4 regions of the Mesorhizobium sp. L48C026A00 genome follow, and region 4 is predicted to be linked to each of the others. Evidence: riboswitches for the same ligand, from Rfam matches in the RefSeq annotation. Region 4 holds a riboswitch; each other region holds the start of a gene.
The links. A riboswitch is a leader RNA that binds a small molecule or an ion and turns the genes downstream of it on or off. The one in region 4 is predicted to bind cobalamin.

Region 1 (5,050 bases), on a different contig from region 4:
GGCCCGCGACGGATAATCGGCGCCGCAAACGTCGATGATCGAGATGAACTGGCATTTTGGATCGTCGCGCAGGAAGCTCACCACCTCGATCAGATCGTGCGGCTCGAGCGAGATCGTGAGTTCGCCATAGGCAAGCACCGCATCGCCGATCCGGCCGCTCAGCTTCTCGCCGAGATAGGTCGAGAGTTCATTCAGGCTCATCATCGCGCTCACCGCTCGATCGTGCCGGTGCGGCGGATCTTCTTTTGCAACAGAAGGATGCCGTAGAGCAGCGCTTCCGCGCTAGGCGGACAGCCGGGCACATAGATGTCGACAGGCACGACGCGATCGCAGCCGCGCACCACCGAATAGGAATAGTGATAGTAGCCGCCGCCATTGGCGCAGGAGCCCATCGAGATGACGTAGCGCGGCTCCGGCATCTGGTCGTAGACCTTGCGCAGCGCCGGCGCCATCTTGTTGGTCAGCGTGCCGGCGACGATCATGATGTCGGACTGGCGCGGCGAGGCGCGCGGCGCAACGCCGAACCTCTCCGAGTCATAGCGCGGCATCGAGGTGTGGATCATCTCGACCGCACAGCAGGCAAGACCGAAGGTCATGAACATCAGCGAGCCGCTGCGCGCCCAGGTGATCAGCGCCTCGGTCGAGGTGACGAGAAAGCCCTTGTCGGCAAGCTCGTCGTTGATCTCGAGGAAGAAGGGATCATTCGCCCCCACCGGCTTTCCGGTGCTGGGGTCGAGAATGCCTTTTGGCTTCGGCGCGACGAGCGTGCCGGAATTGTCGCTCAATCCCATTCCAGCGCTCCTTTCTTCCATTCATAGGCAAAGCCGATGGTCAGCACCGCCAAAAACACCATCATCGACCAGAAACCCAGCATGCCGATCTGGCTGAAAGACACTGCCCACGGAAACAGGAAGGCCACTTCCAGATCGAAGATGATGAACAGGATCGACACCAGGTAGAAGCGGATGTCGAACTTCATGCGGGCATCGTCAAAGGAGTTGAAGCCGCATTCATAGGCGGAAAGCTTTTCCGGATCGGGATTGCGGTAGGCCACCAGAAAGGGTGCGGCAAGCAGCGCCAGGCCGACGACCAGCGCCACGCCGATGAACAGGACGATGGGCAGGTACGAACTCAACAATGCGTTCATGCTGCAGCTTTCCGTTGGCGGCCAATCCACTCTGATTACAGCACCGGACCCACTTGCGGAAGCGTGACAGTTTAACCACTGAACCGTTTTAGGAGGCGCTATGCTGCAACGCGGCGAGGGTTAGCGCAGGGCTTTCGGCGAAGCAAGTCAAACCTTGTTCAAAACACGGTGCTCGACGGCATATCCGGATAAACTGGTCCAATCCGCTCCTGTTTGATTTCCTTCACTTTTTACTCCACTTTTCTCTCCTGACATGGATACCGCCAAAACCCTGCTAGCATGGCGGAATCATCTCTCCCACCTTTGGTCGAACGCCGACAGAGTGCCGTCTGCATGAAGGAAAAAATCTCGCTCGCCATGGCCCGGCGCATCGCGCTTGCCGCACAGGGGTTTGCCGATCCTCGCCCTAACGGCACGCCCGATCGCCGCCATCTGGCCCGTGTGCTTGGCCGGACCGGTCTGCTGCAGATCGATTCCGTCAGCGCGGTGGTGCGTGCCCATTATATGCCGCTCTATTCGCGGCTTGGCCCCTACCCGCTCGCCCTGCTCGACAACGCCGCCGTGACGCGCAAGCGCAAAGTCTTCGAATATTGGGCGCACGAAGCCTCCTTTCTGCCGGTCGAGACCTATCCGCTGATGCGCTGGCGCATGGAACGGGCCGAACGTGGCGAGGAAATGTATAACGGGCTGGCCAAGTGGGGCCGCGAGCGCGCCGCCTACATTGAAGATATTTATCGCGAGGTCGTCGAACGCGGCCCGATCGCCGCTTCCGCCCTGGAAGGCCAGAAAGGCTCCGGCGGCTGGTGGGGCTGGAGCGACGCCAAGCACGCTTTCGAATGGCTGTTCTGGGCCGGCCGCATCACCACGGCGTCACGTCGTGGCTTCGAGCGGCTTTATGATCTGCCGCAGCGCGTGCTGCCGCCGGAAATACTTGCCCTGCCGGTGCCCTCGCCTGAGGATGCGCACCGCGAATTGCTGCGCATCTCCGCCCGCGCCCACGGCGTCGCCACAGCAGGCGACCTGCGCGACTATTTCCGCCTCTCTCCCGCTGATATCAAAGGCCGCATCGAGGAACTGGTCGACGGCGGTGATCTTTTGCCGGTTCGGGTCGAAGGCTGGAGCAAGCCCGCCTATCTTCACAAGGACGTTCGTTTTCCGCGCAAGATCGAGGCGCGCGCCTTGCTCGCTCCGTTCGATCCGGTTGTCTTCGAACGGACGCGTACGGAAAGACTGTTCGACTTCCGCTATCGCATCGAGATCTACACCCCTGCTGAAAAGCGCCAATACGGCTATTATGTGCTGCCGTTCCTGCTCGGCGAAAGGATCGTGGCGCGCATCGACCTTAGGGCTGACCGCCGGGCCGGCGTGCTGCGCGTCCATGCCGCCTATGCCGAGCCCGGCGCGCCGCCGCAAACCGCCGCCGAACTTTTTGAGGAATTGCAGTTGATGCAAGGCTGGCTCGGGCTCGAACGCATCGAGGTGACGCCTGCCGGGGATCTGGGTTCGGCTCTCGCCGACATTGCGGCGTCGTAGACGTGCGTTGACACGACTGCCTCCACAAGCCTAAATCCGGTTCAGACGGTCTCCTCTCGGCAAAGGGAGGAGCCAAGAGGGAATGCGGTGCGAAATCCGATTTCAAATCCGCGGCTGTCCCCGCAACTGTAAGCGACGAGCCAAGGCCGATAACCACTGGGAAAATCCCGGGAAGGCGGCACCAAGGCGATGACCCGCGAGCCAGGAGACCTGCCGTCTAGGACATAAGAATCCGATCGCCTGGCGGGTTTTCCGGGCAAGGAGCCTGATTTGGAACGCGACAGCAGTTTTTCGGCTGAGACAGCGGGCGTATTGTCCGGCGATGATGATGCTCTGGCCGACGTCACCGTGATCGTCTGCGCCTCCTGCCGTGACGAGACCGGCTCCGACGGCCATCCCCGCGCCGGCGAATTGTTGGCCGAAGATACGCGCCGCGCCGCCTCGGGCGAAAACATCCGTATCCGCAGCGTCGAATGCCTCGGCAACTGCAAGCGCCGCCTCAGCGCCGCTATCCTGCGCGACGGCTGCTGGAGCTATGTCTTCGGCGACTTGACCGTGACCAGCGGCGCCGATCTCATCACCGGCGCAAGACTCTTCGCCACCTCGACCGACGGCCTCATGCCATGGCGCGGCCGCCCCGATTGCCTGAAGCGCGGCCTCGTTGCCCGCATCCCTCCCCTCGACCTTTTGAAGGACCAGATATGACCACTTCCGTCTCGCGCGTGCCCTGCACCGTCGTCACCGGCTTCCTCGGCGCCGGCAAGACGACGCTGATCCGCCATCTGCTCGAAAACGCTGGCGGCAAGCGGCTGGCCATCATCGTCAACGAGTTCGGCGACATCGGCATCGATGGCGAGATTCTTAAGGGATGCGGCATCGACACCTGCCCTGAGGAAAACATCGTCGAGCTGGCCAATGGCTGCATCTGCTGCACCGTCGCCGACGATTTCGTCCCGGCGCTCGACCAGATCCTGTCGCTGACGCCCAGGGTCGACCATATCCTGATCGAAACCTCCGGGCTGGCCCTGCCCAAGCCGCTGGTCCAGGCCTTCCAGTGGCCGACGGTGAAGAGCCGGGTGACGGTCGACGGCGTCATTGCCGTGGTCGACGGACCGGCGCTGGCCGAAGGCCGCGTTGCCAACGACATGGACGCCCTGCAGGCGCAGCGCGCGCAGGACGAGACGCTCGACCACGACGATCCGGTCGAGGAGGTGTTCGAGGACCAGCTCGCCTGCGCCGACCTGATCATATTGTCGAAGAGCGACCTGATGGACGCCGCCGGCTCGGCCCGCGCCAATGCCGTCATCGGCAAGCACGCCGCCCGCGCGGTGAAGATCGTGCCGGCCTCGCAGGGCAAGGTCGATCCCTCCGTGCTGCTCGGCCTCGGCCTTGCCGTCGAGGACGACATCGAGAACCGCAAGACCCACCACGACGACGAGCTCGATCACGAGCATGACGATTTCGACTCGTTCGTCATCGACATTCCGTCGATCGCCAATCCCGATGAGCTGGCTTTGCGTGTCGCCACGGCGGCGGAGGAAGAAAACGTGCTGCGCGTAAAAGGCTTCGTCGAGGTCGGCGGCAAGCCGATGCGACTGTTGCTGCAGGCTGTCGGGCCGCGCGTCAACCACTACTACGACCGCGCCTGGACTGCCGACGACGACCGCCGCTCGCGCCTCGTCGTCATCGGCCTGAAAGGGCTGAACCGCCCGGCCATCGAGCGTATTCTCGCCGGCTGACCTCAGGCACGAGCCGCTATGCACATCCTCACCACCACATCCGCCTCGCTCGACGATCTCGCCGAGCCTGTCGATCTCAGGCAGACGCCTGCGGATGTCGTGGCGCTGTCCTTCACCGACAGCGACCTGGCCGGGCTGGCGGCGGCGTGGCAGGCGGACGCGGATCGGCTGCCGTCGATGCGGCTGGCGGCTCTACGTGACCTGCGCCATCCGATGTCAGTAGACCTCTGGATCGACAGCGTCGCCCGGCACGCCAGGGTTGTTCTGGTTCGCATCCTCGGCGGTTACGACTGGTGGCGCTATGGCTGCGACCAGCTCGCCTCGACCGCCCGCGCGCACGGCATAAAACTGGCGCTGCTGCCCGGCGAATGCCGCGACGAGGATTTGCGGCTGATCGAAGGCTCGACGCTGCCGCGCCAGGAGCTCGACGGCCTGCTCGGCTATTTCCGCGAAGGCGGCCCGGAGAATATGACGGCGCTGGTGCGGAGGCTGGCAAGTCTCGCCGGATCAGACGTGGCGGTCGCGGAGCCGGTTGTCGTGCCGAAGGCGGGATTTTATGAGCCGGGATTGGGGGGCGTAGAAAGACCGGACTTTTCAAATGCCGGCGTTCCTTCGCGCCCCCCTCTGTCCT
Region 2 (5,050 bases), on a different contig from region 4:
TGCGCTCAACGGCATGAGCTACAATCTCATGCGCAGCGTCGGGCCGGCGATTGGCGGCATAATCGTGGCCACAGCCGGTGCGGCCTTCGCGTTCCTCTTCAACGTCTTTTGCTACTTCGCTCTGATCGCTGCGCTGTTGCGGTGGAAAGCCGTACGGGCACGACAAGCGCTGCCGCGGGAGGCTTTCGGCAGTGCGATGGCGGCGGGCTTCCGTTACGTGCTCTTGTCGCCGAACCTTCTCAAGGTGATGTGCCGGAGTTTCATTTTCGGCCTCACCGCCGTTGTCATTTTGGCTCTCCTGCCGTTGGTTGCTCGCGAACAGGTCAAAGGGACCGCGGTCACCTACGGCGTGATGCTCGGCTTCTTCGGCCTGGGAGCGATTTGCGGCGCGCTCCTCATCGGGCGGGTCCGAGAAGTTCTCTCCAACGAATGGGTCATTCGCGGTGCGTTCTTTATACTGGCGATCAGCTGCTTCTTTCTGGCATGGAGTGAGCACGTTTGGCTGAGCTGTCTGCTCCTCATGCCAGCCGGTGCGGCCTGGATTCAATCATTCTCGCTGTTTAACGTCACAGTGCAGCTTTCGGCGCCGCGGTGGGTGGTTGGACGCGCCCTGTCTCTCTATCAGACGGCCACATATGGCGGCATGGCGGCGGGAAGCTGGCTCTGGGGCGAACTGGCGGATGTCCAAGGTGTTTCGGGAGCCTTCCTCGTCGCCAGCGTGGTTCTTGTGATTGGGGGACTGATGGGGATCGTTCTGCGTCAGCCGGATTTCGAAACGCTCAATCTGGATCCGACCAACAAGTTCAGCGAACCGACGCTGCAACTTGACCTGCGGCCACGAAGCGGTCCGATCATGGTGATGGTCGATTATCGTATCGATCAGAGAGATGTCCCGGAATTTCTCAGTGTGATGACATCGTGGCGAAAAGCCCGGCTGCGAGATGGCGCCAGACAATGGGCGTTGCTGCGTGACCTGGAAAAGCCCGAACTATGGACCGAGTGTTATCACGTGCCAACTTGGGTCGAGTACGTTCGCCACAACAACAGGCAGACCCAGGATGACGCCGAAATCGTTGCGCGCCTGGAAGCGCTGCACCGTGGCGATTGCCCGCCCAAGACGCATTACAAGATCGAACGCCAAACCGTGCGCGTGCACGACGATTTGCCGCTCAGGCCTCACTTGGACAGGACTTGAGCTGGCCCGGTGGTTTGAGCCAGGTTAGCTTGAGCCGGTGGGCTGCGAACAGCAGTTCGAGACATTGGCCTCGATCACTTCGCAACAGGCCGCTGCACTTGGCCTCGGGTGCTCCCCTCGAAATCGTTGTGTCGTGTCACCGACGGCGGCACGGCCAAGACCTTCCACATGGGTAACTGCCTCGCCATTGAGGCGAATGTGGTCGCGAGCAGATCACCAACAAAGCGGTCGGAACCTCGGAGCCGAAGTGCGACGCCGAGGTGGCGTTCGCATGATGCGGGAAGCAGCACCAAGGCGCTTGCCGGTATGTTTGCCGCCGGCAGCCGACGAACTCCTATCCTCCTGGACAAGGGCGCCGTGCGTCATTGCTTTGATTTACCGGCCGCTCAAGGCTCCCACAGTTTTCGCTTTCGAGACGACCTTTGGGAAACATGCAACGGGAATTTAACATAACGACATAAACATTTCTTTATGCGGCGTTGACAAGGAAGCGAACTGCTGTAATTGTCTCCCGTGTCGTGGTTCTCCGTACGGCGCTGCCGCAGCGGAGCTAAGAGGGAAGCCGGTGCGATGCCGGCGCTGCCCCCGCAACTGTTAGCGGCGAGCCAACTCCACTCATGTCACTGAGGCGAAATAGCCTTGGGAAGACGGGTAGAGGCTATGACCCGCGAGCCAGGAGACCTGCCACGGCGAATTACGTCCACGGGCCGGGTGTCTCGGTGGCCGCTGCAGCCTGGCGTTCGTGCCGGCCTGCTAGCGCCTTCCTTGTCACCGACGCCCCAACCATCGGGGTTGGCATGACTGTCTCTCAGCAAATTCCTGTAGCAACGCTCGGCGTGCCGCGCTTCGGTCGTAAGCGAGAACTGAAATTCGCGCTTGAAAGCTACTGGTCCGGAAAATCTTCCGCTGGCGACCTTCTCACGACTGCGAAGGCGCTGCGTGCCGCTAGCTGGGAGGAGCAGCGCGATCGCGGCGTGTCGAAAATCCCGTCGAACGACTTCTCGCTCTACGATCATGTGCTCGACACCGCAGTCATGGTCGGCGCCGTGCCAGCCCGTTACGCCTGGAATGGCGGCGAGGTCCCACTCGACATCTACTTCGCCATGGCGCGCGGCAACCAAGGTCAGACGGAGGATTGTGGACAGCATGCGGCTCATGGGCCTAGTGTAACCGCGATGGAAATGACCAAGTGGTTTGACACAAACTATCACTACATTGTGCCGGAACTAGACGATGATCAGACGTTCGCCCTTTCGTCGACGAAGCCGGTTGATTACTTCCTCGAGGCTAAAGCGCTCGGCATTCACACACGCCCAGTCATGCTTGGACCGATCACCTTCCTCAAGCTGGCGAAATCGCCTGCCGAAGGATTCGATCCCATCGCGCTCCTGCCGCGGCTGCTGCCCGTCTACGAGCAACTCCTGCAGAGGCTGAAGCTGTCGGGAGCCGACTGGGTGCAGATCGATGAGCCAGCGCTTGTCCTCGATCTGAACCCCAACGAACGAGCTGCGTTCGAATTCGCCTATGGCCAGCTGTCAAAAGCCGCGCCCAAGCTGAAGATCATGCTGGCTACCTATTTCGGGCCGCTGGGAGACAATCTCGAAACCGCGGTTTCTCTGCCCCTGGCCGGGCTGCATATTGATCTCGTGCGCGCTCCCGAGCAGCTGGAAACGGTGGGTCGGCTCGCACCGAAGGATCTGGTGCTCTCGCTTGGCTTGATCGATGGCCGCAACGTCTGGCGTGCGAACCTGCCCGCCATTCTCGACCGCATCAAACCGATCGTCGCCGGCTGGCCCTTGGACCGCGTCGAGATCGCGCCTTCTTGTTCGATGCTGCATGTGCCGATCGACCTGCGCATGGAGACGGAAATCGACGCGGATATCAGGTCGTGGCTCGCCTTCGCGGCCCAGAAGACCGACGAGTTGGTGTTGCTGGCCCGGGCCCTGTCCCAAGGCAGGGATGCGGTGGCAGGCGCTTTGAAAGCGTCTGCCGAGGCTGCCGCCACTCGCGTGACATCCACGAAGATCCATGACCCGCTTGTCGAGGGGCGGATCGCCAGCATCGACGACAGCATGAAGCGACGAGAGAGCGCTTTTGCCGAGCGCTCCAGAGTCCAGGCCGGCACGCTCGGGCTGCCGCCGTTCCCGACGACGACCATCGGGTCCTTCCCGCAGACGCCGCAGGTATGCAGGGCGCGGGCCGCTCATGGGAAGGGCCAGCTGAGCTATGTCGACTACGAGACCTTCCTGAAGAAGGAGATCGAGGCTGCAATTCGCTGGCAGGAAGAGATCGGGCTGGACGTGCTGGTGCACGGTGAGTTCGAACGAAACGACATGGTACAGCATTTCGGCGAGCAGCTGTCCGGCTTCGCCTTCACCCAGCATGCCTGGGTACAAAGCTATGGGTCCCGCTACGTGCGTCCCCCCATCATCTTCGGCGACGTATCGAGGCGCAATCCGATGACGGTGCGCTGGTGGCAATTCGCCCAGTCGCTTACGGAAAAGCCTGTGAAGGGAATGCTCACGGGCCCAGTGACCATTCTCAACTGGTCTTTTGTTCGCGACGACGTACCCCGTTCCGAAGCCTGCCGCCAGATCGCGCTCGCCATCCGCGACGAAGTGACGGATCTCGAAAGGTCCGGCGCAAGGATGATCCAGATCGATGAGGCCGCGTTTCGCGAAGGATTGCCACTGCGCCAGTCTGACTGGAAAGTCTATCTCGACTGGGCTGTCGAATGCTTCCGGATCGCTTCAACGGGTGTAAAGGACGCGACTCAAATCCATACCCACATGTGCTATTCGGAGTTCAACGAGATCATCGACGCGATCGCTGGAATGGATGCGGATGTAATTTCGATTGAGACGTCGCGCTCGAAAATGGAACTGCTGGACGCCTTCACGAGCTCCAAATATCCGAATGAAATCGGGCCCGGAGTCTACGACATTCACTCACCACGGGTCCCGGAAGTCGGCGAGATTTCGGATCTCGTCATGCTTGCCCGCGAGCGACTGTCGGATGCCCAACTGTGGGTAAACCCGGACTGTGGCCTCAAAACACGCAAATGGGAGGAGGTCCGCCCTGCCCTCATGAACATGGTTGCTGCAGCACGCGCGCTCCGGGAGAAAGTGTAGGCCGGAGGGTTTCCTGGTTGCTCACCATGTGATGAGTTACCGGCTGCCGCATGTGGGCCGTGAATGTGCCAAAACGCGATCACATCCTTTGAAATAAGTCACTCGAGCGAGAATGTGCACTTTCCTTCGGCACGTGCAATTTCGTGTGCCAGGCGTTTATCGTTCGCTCGGCTTTTCGCAGCACCATCCAGGGTAAGCTTTGCTGACATTCATCAAAGTGCGATGGGCCACGCTCTTCAGCCTTGTTTGGGCTTCCGGGCGGCGGCTGCAAGCATCGCCTGACCGACGCGCCGGTCGCCTTGGGCGTTCAGCATTTCGCCGGCATTGCAGATATCACGTGCCTCCTTGTTCTGGCTGAGCTTGGCTTTGCCTACAAGGCGGGTGATCTCGATCTCCAGGCCGATGATTGCCTTGACCATAGTGTCGATGAAGTCCTTCGGCGCGTTACCCATCTTCCACGGGACAGGCTGGGTCGCCTCGTGCCTGTGAGTCAGTTTGGCGACATTGCGGCGGACATAGCGTTCGTCGTCGTGGATTGTGATCCGCCCATATGCATGTGCGACAATGTAATTCCAGGTCGGCACCTGCTTGTGGAACTCCTGCTTGCTCGGATACCACTGCGGTGAGATGTAGGCGTCGGCGGCGCGGAACACCACGAGCACCTCATCGCCGGTCGCCACGTCCTGCCAAACTGGATTGTTGCGTGCGACGTGGCAGCGAAGGG
Region 3 (5,050 bases), on a different contig from region 4:
GAAAATCTCGACAGGCGGTTCGGCGCGCTGCGCCGGTCCCAGAAGTCAGTCCAAAGACTCGGCATTGTGCCAGAAGCCGGCAAGTGTGCATGGCAGCCCATCATGAACGGTTGCGAATGAGCATGGTGACCACGAAGAAAGCGCCGACCGAACTGGTGATGATGCCGATCGGCAGTTCCTGCGGCGGCAGCAGCGTGCGCGCCAGAAGGTCGCTTGCCAGCAGCAGCACCGCTCCGAAGAGGGCGCAGCTTGCAATCAGGCGCAGATGCAACGGGCCGGCCAAGGGCCGGGACAGATGCGGGATCATCAGCCCGACGAAACCGATGACACCTGCGACCGAGACCAGGATCGCCGTCGAGAAGGCAGCGACGAGAAACGCCGTCCTGCGCATCCGCACAACCGGCACGCCGAGGCTTTCGGCAGCATTCTCGCCGGCCAGGAAGGCGTCGAGCTTGCGATGGTTCCACAGGCCATAGGCAAGAATGGTGCCCGCGCCAAGAGCAGCCAGCCCGACATTGTCCCATCGCGCCAGGCCGAGCCCGCCCATCGTCCAGAACAATACCGAGTGAGCGGCGCGCTGGTCTCCGGCGAAGACGAGATAGTTGGTCAGGGCGACGAACATGAACGAGACGGCAAGCCCGGCCAGTATCAGCCGTTCGGGGCCTTGCCCCCTCACCCGCGAAACCAGCAAAAGCACGATGCCGGCGGCCAATATGCCGCCGGTGAAGGCGGCAACCGGCAACGTCCAGATGCCGAAACGGTCGCCAAAAATGGTGATGACGGAAACAGCGCCGGCCGCGGCACCGGAGGACAGGCCGAACAGGAACGGATCGGCGATGTCGTTTCGGGTTACCGTCTGCAGCAGCGCGCCGATGACGCCCAGCCCGGCGCCGACACAGATCGCCATGATGGTGCGCGGCAGCCTGAGATCGACGACAATCTTGGCAACCGGGATATTGCCGAGCGAGCCGGGCACGAGGTCTCCGTCCAGCCCGGCCGCATGTCCGAGCGCAGCAATCACGTCGCTCAACGCTATGACCGTCGATCCATAGGCGATCGACAGCAGAGCAAGCGCGGCGATTGCTGCCGCTCCTGCTGCCATGGCCATTTCGAATGCCCTGTGGCGCAAGCTCAGAAGGCTTCCGGGTGTATCGCGCTGGCGATCTTGCCGATCGCCTCGATGTTAGCAGGTCCGGGCGTCAGCTCGGCATAGCGCAGCGCGACGAAGCGCTCGTTCCTGACCGCATCGGTCTCCTTCATTGCCGGATGGACTTTGAGGAAGTCGAGCAGTTTCCTGTAACCGCCGCCGTCCTGGTAGTCGAGCAGGATCAGGAACTGCGGATTGCGGGAAGCGACCGTTTCCCAGTCCGTGTTGCCCCAGCTCGTCTGCATGTCGGCCATGATGTTGTCGCCGCCGGCAGCGGCGATCATGGCGCTGGGGATCGCGAACTTGCCTGATGTGAAGGGTTTGTCTTCGCCGGAGTCGTAGAGAAACACCCGCGTCCGCTCGCGGTCGCCGACCTTTGCCGTGATATCGGCGAGTTGCGCTTTCCAGCCTGAAACGAGTTTTTCCGCCTTGGCTTGCTTGCCGAAAATCCTGCCCAGCTTTTCGATGTCGCCGTAGAGCAGGTCCATCGAGGCGGCGGGGCGGTTGTTGTCGAGATGGACGCAGCTTTCCGTCAGCACCAGCGTCTTGACGCCGTGCGGCGCCAGCGTATCTGGCGTTACGTCGCCGCCCGGCTTCATGCCGTAATACCAGCCGGCGAAGAAGAAATCGGGCTCGACCGCGACCAGGTTTTCGAGCGTCGGATATTTCGGCGCAAGTTCCGGGATCGCGCCCTGCTCGGCCTTGAATTCCGGACCGACCTTGTACCATCCGGTGATGCCGGTCAGGCCGCCGATCGACGGTTGCAGCCCCAGAGCGAAGGCCATCTCGGCCATGTTCATATCCTGGATGACGGCGCGCTTCGGCGCGGCGTCGAACGTCAGCGGCGTGCCGCAGCTGTCGACTGTTACCGGGAAAGCGAAGGCGGTCTGGGCAAGCAGCATAGAGGCAAAAGACAGTGCGAGGCGTTTCACGGATGTTGCTCCTTGGTTGGATCAGAAGAGGCACGGTTCGGGACTTCGAACACCGTGAGTTCGCGGTCTTCGGTCGGATGGCGCAGCCGAAGCACCTCGACGCCGAAAATCTCGCGAATCAACTGCTTGGTCAGCGCCTCGCGCGGACGGGCGAGTGCCTGCAGGCGGGCCTCGTTCATCACCGCGACCCTGGTGGCAAATGGCGTGACCAGCGACAGATCATGCAGCACCGCCACGACGGTCATGCCAAGCTGCGATACGAGTTCGAGAAGTTCGCTGCGGGCGCGCGGATCGAGATGATTGGTCGGTTCATCGAGGAACAGGATTTTCGGCTCCTGGGCGATGGCGCGCGCCAGCTGGGCGCGTTGCCGCTCACCACCCGACAGCGAGCCGATCGTGCGGCCGAGCAGCGGCAGCAGGCCGGTTCTGCGAAGCGCTTCGACGACGACGTCGCGTTGCTCGCTCCTGCGTCGCCAGCAGGCATGCGGGACCCGCCCAAGTCCGACGTAGTCGATCACGGCAAGCCGCGGATCGGGCTGATCGGTCTGGCCGACGACCGCCATGTGCAGCGCCCGCTCGGCGGCCGGAAACGTCTCCAGCCGGCGTCCGGAAAATCTCACATCTCCCGCGCTCGGACGCAGCGTGCCGCATAGCATGCGCAGCAGCGTCGTCTTGCCGGCGCCGTTGGGACCGATGATAGCGAGGCGGTCTCCCGCCGCGACCGAAAGGCTGACCGCACTGACCAGGCGCTGGCCATTCGCCGTGGCGCTCAGTTCACGCGCTTCAAGAAGAGGCTGGCAGGCGTCCAACTTACCGTCACTTTCTCAATGGCGACGGAAGGAAGCTGGACCGGCCGACAAGACCGATGTCCACGTCTCCTCCCGGCACACCCCGTCCGGTCAACTCGTGCGATGGCAGGTCTCCTGGCTCGCGGGTCCTTGCGCCATCCTGCCTTCCCAGCCTTGCCGGCCAGTGGCATTTTCGGATTTTGCTCGCCGCTTACAGTTGCGGGGGCAGCCACGGCCTCGATCCGAAGATCTCACCGTGTTCCCTTTTCACCCCTCGCCTTTCGGCTTGGGGACCATCAGTCAGCCCCCCTAGTTTTCCGCCAATCCCAGCGCAATAAGTTTCCGGGGTTCGGAGTGCCCCGCGAGCAATGGTCTTGTCAGAACGAGCATACCGAATCTCGTAATGTAATAACGTTACTACTTAAAAGACAACGCCTGCTCCCGTCAAGCCCTTCGCCCAACGCCTTGGACTTGCCGACCACCGTCGCATTGCGCGGTGCGCAATTTCGATCAAACTGCCTCCACCAGGAAGCGATACCATGACCTGGCCAATGCGGAGTCCCACAGCAAGGAGCCATATGAACCCGACCGAGAAAGCGCTGTGGTTCGTCGAAAGCCATCTGCCGGAGGCCATCTCGCTCGACGATGTCGCCAACAGCAGCGGCGTGTCGCGCTTTCACGTGACGCGGGCTTTCGGTGCGGCGACCGGACGTTCGGTGATGGGCTACCTGCGTTCTCGCCGGCTGACCGAGGCGGCGCGCAGGCTCGCCGCCGGCGCACCGGACATCCTCTCGGTCGCGCTCGACGCCGGCTATGCCTCGCATGAGGCTTTCACCCGTGCCTTCCGCGACCAGTTCGGCACCACGCCGGAACTGGTGCGCGCGCAAGGCTCGCTCAAAAACCTCGATCTCGTGGAGCCGATCCTGATGGACCAGTCCTTCCTCGCCAATCTCGAGCCGCCGCGTTTCGAAACCAGCCGGCCGTTCCTCATCGCCGGTCTCGGCGAGCGCTACAGCTGCGAAACCAGCGCCGGCATTCCGATGCAGTGGCAGCGGTTCGGCCCCTATGTCGGCAACATTCCAGGCGAGGTCGGCGACATCGCCTATGGCGTCTGCGTCAACGGCGACGATGCAGGCAATTTCGACTATATCGCCGGCGTCGAGGTGTCCGATTTTTCGGACCTGCCGAAGGGGTTTTCGCGCGTACGCGTGCCGGCGCAGAAATACGCCGTGTTCGCCCATCGTGACCACATCTCGACCATCCGCCGCACGGTCAACACGATCTGGAACAAATGGCTGCCGGCCTCCGGGCACAAGATTGCCGACGCGCCCGAATTCGAGCGCTACGGCCCCGAATTCGATCCGCGCAGCGGCAATGGCGGGCTGGAAATCTGGATACCGGTCGGGTGAGGAACGGCCAGTTTTCAACTTGTGTTGGAGACTAGTGTCGAGGCGCTCCGCCTTATCTTGCCTTCTCCCCTTGTCCCACAAGGGGAGAGGGGAAAGACGCTACAAGTCCAAATTCCAGTTCTGGCCGACCAGATCCTTGCCGAAGGCGTGGTGGCGTTCCTGATTGGCCAGCTTGAACCCGGACGCCTCGTAGATGCGACGCGCTGAGGTGAGCACGTCGTTGGTCCACAGCGTCAATTTCTTGTAGCCCTTGGCACGGGCAAAGCCGATGCATTCCTCGACCAGCCGCCTGCCGATGCCGAGACCGCGCGCCGAGGGTTCGACATAGAGCAGGCGCAGCTTCGCCACCGCGTCCGACTGGCGCACGAGAAAGACCGAGCCGACGGCTTCCCCTTCCCGCTCGGCGATCCAGCTGCGTTCCCATTTCGGATCGTAGGATTTGACGAAGGCGCCGAGGATTTCGGCGACCAGCGCCTCATAAGTTTCGTCCCAGCCATATTCCTGCGCGTAGAGCAGGCCCTGGCGATGGATGATCCAGCCGATGTCGCCGACCTGCAAAGACCGCAGCATGTAAGGGACCCTGGGCTCTGCACTCTCGCCCAGCAGGCGCTGCACCGTCTGCATCGCCTTGACCAGCCTGTCCTGTTCCGGTGCGGAAAGCCGGTCGAGCAGGGCCGCGACCTGATCGTGCGAACCCTGGTTCAGCGGCGCGAACGCCGCTCTTCCCGCCGGCGTCAGCGCAATCGACGAGCGCCTAGCATCGGCTTGCGTCGC
Region 4 (5,050 bases):
TTGATGGTCGCCTGCTTGTTGATGTCGGTTCTGCCAAAGTTGTCGCTACCGGCAAAAGCGCCGCCCGCAGCAATCAAAAGCGCGGCGGCGGTAAGAACGATCTTCTTCATTTTCAAAACTCCTGGATTTTCTTGGTTCCGCCAGCCCGGCGGGCAAATGCCGCCGCCGCTGTTGGAACGAACTGTTAGTTGTTGCCGAACAGGTTACGGTCGCTGCCGTTGACGGGTTTCTCGTCAGCCGGAACCGGATTCTGCGCCGAAGCCGAATTCCGAATCGAAGCCGTGTACGAGTTGCTGTCGACCGCAGCGGCCGGCTGGTTGGCGCCGTTCGATCCAAAGTTGTCGCTGCCGGCAAAAGCGCTGCCGGAGATGGCCACAATGGCGGCGGTGGCAAGAATGAGCTTCTTCATTTCAAATACTCCTGAGTTCCTCAGATCCCGAGCGGCGGACCGCCACTTTGCTGTTTGGGACCAGCTGTTAATTGTTGCCGAAAAGGTTGCGGTCGGCGCCCTGGCCAACGGGCTGCTTTTCAGCGTGAGCCGGCGTCTGGACAGAGGCCGTATACGAGCTGTCGACCGCGACGGCCGGCTGGTTGGCGGCGTTGGACCCATAATGGTCGCTGCCGGCAAAGGCGCTGCCGGTGATGGCCAGAGCGGCGACGGCAGCAAGAGCGATCTTTTTCATTTTAGTACTCCAGTATCTTGGTCTTCAGTCCGTCTAGCGGCGTGTCTTGGGAGGATGCGCGCGTCGTTCGGATAGCCCCGATGTGGGAAGGCCATTCGGCGGATTCCAATCACGAAGTTGTTCTGTGTGGACCAAGAATCTACACCTTGAAATTGTACCAGAGGCATCTACCACTATGGTTTTATGGTTCGTTTTCAATATTTTATGCCAAATTTGCCGTTCGACGATTTGACGGATTGGCGGATCTGCGTTCACTGCGTGCTGCACGCATTGTCAACAGAAACGAACCGTTCGGTTCGATTTTAGAAGCGGCTAATAGTCACTTTTGTAAACTGTTAACCTTCCTGGTCTCCGCCGCGGGTCGGATTCGATGTCACGGCAGCCGACAATGGCCGCCGACAAAGCGGGTTTCAGCCCTGCAGATATAAACCTGCAGGTTTCGCCGGCGGTGTCGCGCCGCATGGATACGATGTCGCTTTCATGCCGGCAGTCAGCCGGCCGGCATGATTAGATCACGCCATCTCAGGTGCCGCTTGGTGACGACGAAGCGGAGAATTGGGAAGCCGGTCAGAACCCGGCGCTGCCCCCGCAACGGTGGTGGAGTTCAAGTCGCAACGGGAGACCACTGGGCCACAAGCCTGGGAAGGTGTCGCGACGAGTCCGCAAGGACACTCCAGAGCCCGGAAACCAGCCCGAGATTTTCAGACTCGACTGATCGCGGTGGGCGGTCAAGAGGTGGATGATGCACGTCCGGCCCTGTCGCCGGCGTGCAAACGGTCCTCCCTCCATCACCACCAGTTCAGTCCTTACACGAGGACAGGACATGGACGCGCGCAACGACATGCTGAGGCTCTTGCACGGCCGCAGGCAAGGCTATTCGCTCGAGCAGCCCTTCTACACCGATCCAGATTTCTTCAAGCTCGACATGGAGCTGATCTGGTATCGCGACTGGCTGTTCATCGGCCACGATTGCGAGTTGCCGAAAGCTGGCAGCTATATCACCGCCCAGATCGGCGACTATCCGGTCGTGCTGGTCCGCGACCAGCAAGGCAAGATCAATGCCTTCCACAATTCCTGCCGGCATCGCGGCAGCCGTGTCTGCAATGCCGACAAGGGCACTGCGGCGAAGCTGGTCTGCCCCTATCACCAGTGGACCTACGAGCTGGACGGCCGGCTGTTGTTTGCTCGCCAGATGGCAGACGGCTTCGACAAAAGCCAGTTCAGCCTGAAGCCGGTGGCTTGCGAAAGCGTTGGCGGCTACATCTTCATCTGCCTGGCCAACGAGCCGGCCGACTTCGCGCCGATGCGCGCCATGATCGAGCCTTACCTCCTGCCGCACCGGCTGCGCGAGGCAAAAATCGCCTTCGAATCGACCATCGTCGAGAAGGGCAACTGGAAGCTCGTCTGGGAGAACAACCGCGAGTGCTACCATTGCGCCGGCAACCATCCGGAACTCTGCAAGACATTCCCGGAAGCGCCGACCGTGACCGGCGTGCAGGGCGCCGACAGCGATCCAGAGATGCTCGCGCACTGGGCGAAATGCGAGGCGGCGGGCTTGCCGAGCAAGTTCCGCATCGATCCGGCCGGGCAGTATCGCGCCACCCGCGCGCCGCTGCTGCGCGACGCCGTCAGCTACACGATGACGGGAAGACGCGCGGTGAAGAAGAAACTTTCCGACAGCGTTTCGACCGACCGTATCGGCTCGCTGCTGCTCTATCACTATCCGACGAGTTGGAACCATATCCTCGGCGATCATGCCGTCACCTTCCGCGTGCTGCCGATCAGTGTCACGGAAACGGCCGTCACCACCAAATGGCTTGTCCACAAGGACGCGGTCGAAGGCGTCGATTACGACCTCGCCGAACTCACCCATGTCTGGACCGAGACCAACGACCAGGACCGTCGCATTGTCGAGGAAAACGCCTTCGGCATCCTGTCGCCGGCCTATGAGCCCGGCCCCTATTCGGAACTGCATGAGGGCGGCGTCATCCAGTTCGTCGAATGGTACGCCTCCTTCATCGGGCCGCGCCTTGCCGAGGCCGGGCGGCCGGCGCTGCGCAGCGTCGCCTGAGCGAGGTCAAGGGGATGAATGCGATGACGGACCTTGGCCTCTACCGCCATCTCGACGAGATGGCGCCCTGGAACGACAGGCTCCAGGTGCTGGAAGTCATCGGCGTCAGCGACGAGGCGCCTGACGTGAAGACCTTTACCTTCCGCTCTGACAACCAGACCTGGTTCCGCTACAGACCGGGGCAGTTCGTGACGCTGGAACTGCCGACCACCGAGGGCCTGATGATGCGGACCTATACGCTGTCGTCCTCGCCGTCGAGGCCGTTCTCGATCGCGGTGACGGTGAAAGCGCAGGCCGGCAGCCTCGGCACCCGCTGGATGTTCGACAATTTGAAGCCCGGCGTTCACGTGAAGGCCTATGGGCCGGCGGGCGACTTTTCGCTGCACAGCCATCCAGCGGCCAAGTATCTGTTCATTTCGGCCGGCTCAGGCGTGACGCCGATGATGTCGATGCTGCGCTGGCTGAACGACTGCGCGCCATGGACAGATGTCGGCTTCGTCAACTGCGCGCGAAAGCCCGAGGAGATCATCTTCCGCAAGGAGCTCGAGCTGCTCGGCAGCCGCATGCCGGGCCTGACGCTCGGCTTCATGATCGAGGAGCGGTCCAGCCGTGAGGGCTGGTTCGGCCATATGGGCCGGATCGACGCGATACGGCTGCCGCTGCTGGCGCCCGATTTTCGCGAGCGCGAAATTTTCTGCTGCGGCCCCGACCCGTTCATGCGCGCCGTGCGGCAGATGCTGGAGGCGGCCGGCTTCGACATGGCCAACTATCATCAGGAGAGCTTTGCGGCCCCGGCGGTGGAGGAAATTCCGGCCCCGTTCGGTTCGCCGGCAGAGGGTGGGCCGGCAAAAGGTGGGCCAGCAGAGGGCGGGATCGAGGTACCTGCCGAGGCCGCAACGCCGATCCGCTTTTCGCTTTCGGATATTGATGCCGAATGCGTTGCCGGCCAGACCGTGCTGCAGACGGCGCGCGCTTCGGGCGTACGCATCCCCGCAGCCTGCGAGTTCGGCCTGTGCGGAACCTGCAAGGTGAAAAAGGTCTCGGGCACGGTCGAGATGAGCCACAATGGCGGCATCCTCGATCACGAGATCGACGACGGCTTCATCCTTGCCTGCTGTTCGAAGCCGCTGACGGCGATCGAGATCGACGCCTGACCGGCGGGGAGCTTAAAGCGCGTCGCGGCTGAATGGATTCATGCGACGCGCTTTAAGTTATTGTTTTTATGCATGTCGTCATCGCAAAACCGCTGCACACTTTTGCGTGACATGCATTAAACCCCGTAGCGTTCGGTGCGGATGAGGCTTGCCGGCACACCGGCATCGATCAGCGCCTGGGCGGCGGCCGACACGAACGCATTCGAGCCGCAGACAAAGGCGAACCTTGGCGGCGCGGGCAGCCGCAGCATCGATTGCTCCATCATCGCGGCATCGACCCGCCGCGAATAGTCTGACGGGCGCCGGGCGGCCTCGCGGGTCAGCGCCAACACCAGATCGAAGCCGTCCCGGCGATCGTGGAAGTCGATCAGCTCGTCGCGAAAGATCACCTCGTCCCAGGCCCGTGCGGAAAATACCAATGCCACGGGCACCGCCGATCTGCGCGCGGCGCGATGGCGGATCATCGCCATCAGCGGTACCACGCCGGACCCGCCGCCGACCAGCAGAAGCGGGCCGCCGTCGCTGTCGGACCAGACGAAATGGCCACCGAGCGGTCCGCGCAACTCGACCTCGTCGCCAACCGCCGCGATATCGTGGAAGAAGGGCGAGATCTCGCCATCATCGAGCCTTTCGATCGCCAGCTCGATCGTCTCGCCGGCTTCCGGCGCCGAGGCGATTGAGTAGGAGCGGCGCGCCTGATAGCCGTCCGGCGCCGTCAGCCTGACATCGACATGCTGCCCGGCACGATAGGCGAAGGGCCGCGACGGCTGGAGGAAAAAGCTGGTGACGCGGGGCGTGCGCTTTTCGATGCGGGCCATGGTCACCGTCTGCCAGGGCGACTGCGCCGCCGGCGCGTCGCTCATGGATCGCCCGTATAGCGCTGCTCGCGCCACGGGTCGCCATAGATGTGATAGCCGCGCAGCTCCCAGAAGCCGGGCTCGTCGCGCTCGGTGAACTGCAGGCCGTTCAGCCATTTGGCCGACTTCCAGAAATAGAGATGCGGAACCAGCAGCCGCGCCGGGCCGCCATGGGCCGGCGTGATCGGCTTGCCTTCGTAAAGCAGCGCCACCATTGCCTTGCCGGCAGTGAGATCCTGCGTCGGCACGTTGGTTGTATAGCCGTCGAAGGACAGCGCCAGCGTG

Region 1: linked by a shared signal. The riboswitch ahead of X738_RS56040 (DUF1636 family protein) and the one ahead of X738_RS46325 (aromatic ring-hydroxylating oxygenase subunit alpha) in region 4 are both predicted to bind cobalamin.
Region 2: linked by a shared signal. The riboswitch ahead of metE (5-methyltetrahydropteroyltriglutamate--homocysteine S-methyltransferase) and the one ahead of X738_RS46325 (aromatic ring-hydroxylating oxygenase subunit alpha) in region 4 are both predicted to bind cobalamin.
Region 3: linked by a shared signal. The riboswitch ahead of X738_RS71820 (ABC transporter ATP-binding protein) and the one ahead of X738_RS46325 (aromatic ring-hydroxylating oxygenase subunit alpha) in region 4 are both predicted to bind cobalamin.

Annotation. Positions count from the first base shown of each region.
Region 1 is NZ_AYWU01000006.1:432,285-437,334, reverse strand. Features, by position in the region: gene X738_RS56060 (NADH-quinone oxidoreductase subunit C) at 1-204, opposite strand, end outside; gene X738_RS56055 (NuoB/complex I 20 kDa subunit family protein) at 210-791, opposite strand; gene X738_RS56050 (NADH-quinone oxidoreductase subunit A) at 782-1,147, opposite strand; gene X738_RS56045 (winged helix-turn-helix domain-containing protein) at 1,481-2,680, shown strand; cobalamin riboswitch at 2,710-2,912, shown strand; gene X738_RS56040 (DUF1636 family protein) at 2,951-3,385, shown strand; gene cobW (cobalamin biosynthesis protein CobW) at 3,382-4,419, shown strand; gene cobN (cobaltochelatase subunit CobN) at 4,438-5,050, shown strand, end outside.
Region 2 is NZ_AYWU01000063.1:2,073-7,122, forward strand. Features, by position in the region: gene X738_RS79710 (MFS transporter) at 1-1,195, shown strand, start outside; cobalamin riboswitch at 1,698-1,898, shown strand; gene metE (5-methyltetrahydropteroyltriglutamate--homocysteine S-methyltransferase) at 1,993-4,326, shown strand; gene X738_RS79720 (FMN-binding negative transcriptional regulator) at 4,563-5,050, opposite strand, start outside.
Region 3 is NZ_AYWU01000024.1:1,294-6,343, reverse strand. Features, by position in the region: gene X738_RS71830 (FecCD family ABC transporter permease) at 101-1,102, opposite strand; gene X738_RS71825 (ABC transporter substrate-binding protein) at 1,132-2,079, opposite strand; gene X738_RS71820 (ABC transporter ATP-binding protein) at 2,076-2,888, opposite strand; cobalamin riboswitch at 2,976-3,180, opposite strand; gene X738_RS71815 (AraC family transcriptional regulator) at 3,446-4,276, shown strand; gene X738_RS71810 (bifunctional helix-turn-helix transcriptional regulator/GNAT family N-acetyltransferase) at 4,376-5,050, opposite strand, start outside.
Region 4 is NZ_AYWU01000001.1:162,909-167,958, forward strand. Features, by position in the region: gene X738_RS46310 (DUF680 domain-containing protein) at 1-110, opposite strand, end outside; gene X738_RS46315 (DUF680 domain-containing protein) at 185-409, opposite strand; gene X738_RS46320 (DUF680 domain-containing protein) at 477-683, opposite strand; cobalamin riboswitch at 1,191-1,393, shown strand; gene X738_RS46325 (aromatic ring-hydroxylating oxygenase subunit alpha) at 1,507-2,754, shown strand; gene X738_RS46330 (hybrid-cluster NAD(P)-dependent oxidoreductase) at 2,778-3,908, shown strand; gene X738_RS46335 (FAD-binding oxidoreductase) at 4,025-4,771, opposite strand; gene X738_RS46340 (molybdopterin-dependent oxidoreductase) at 4,768-5,050, opposite strand, start outside.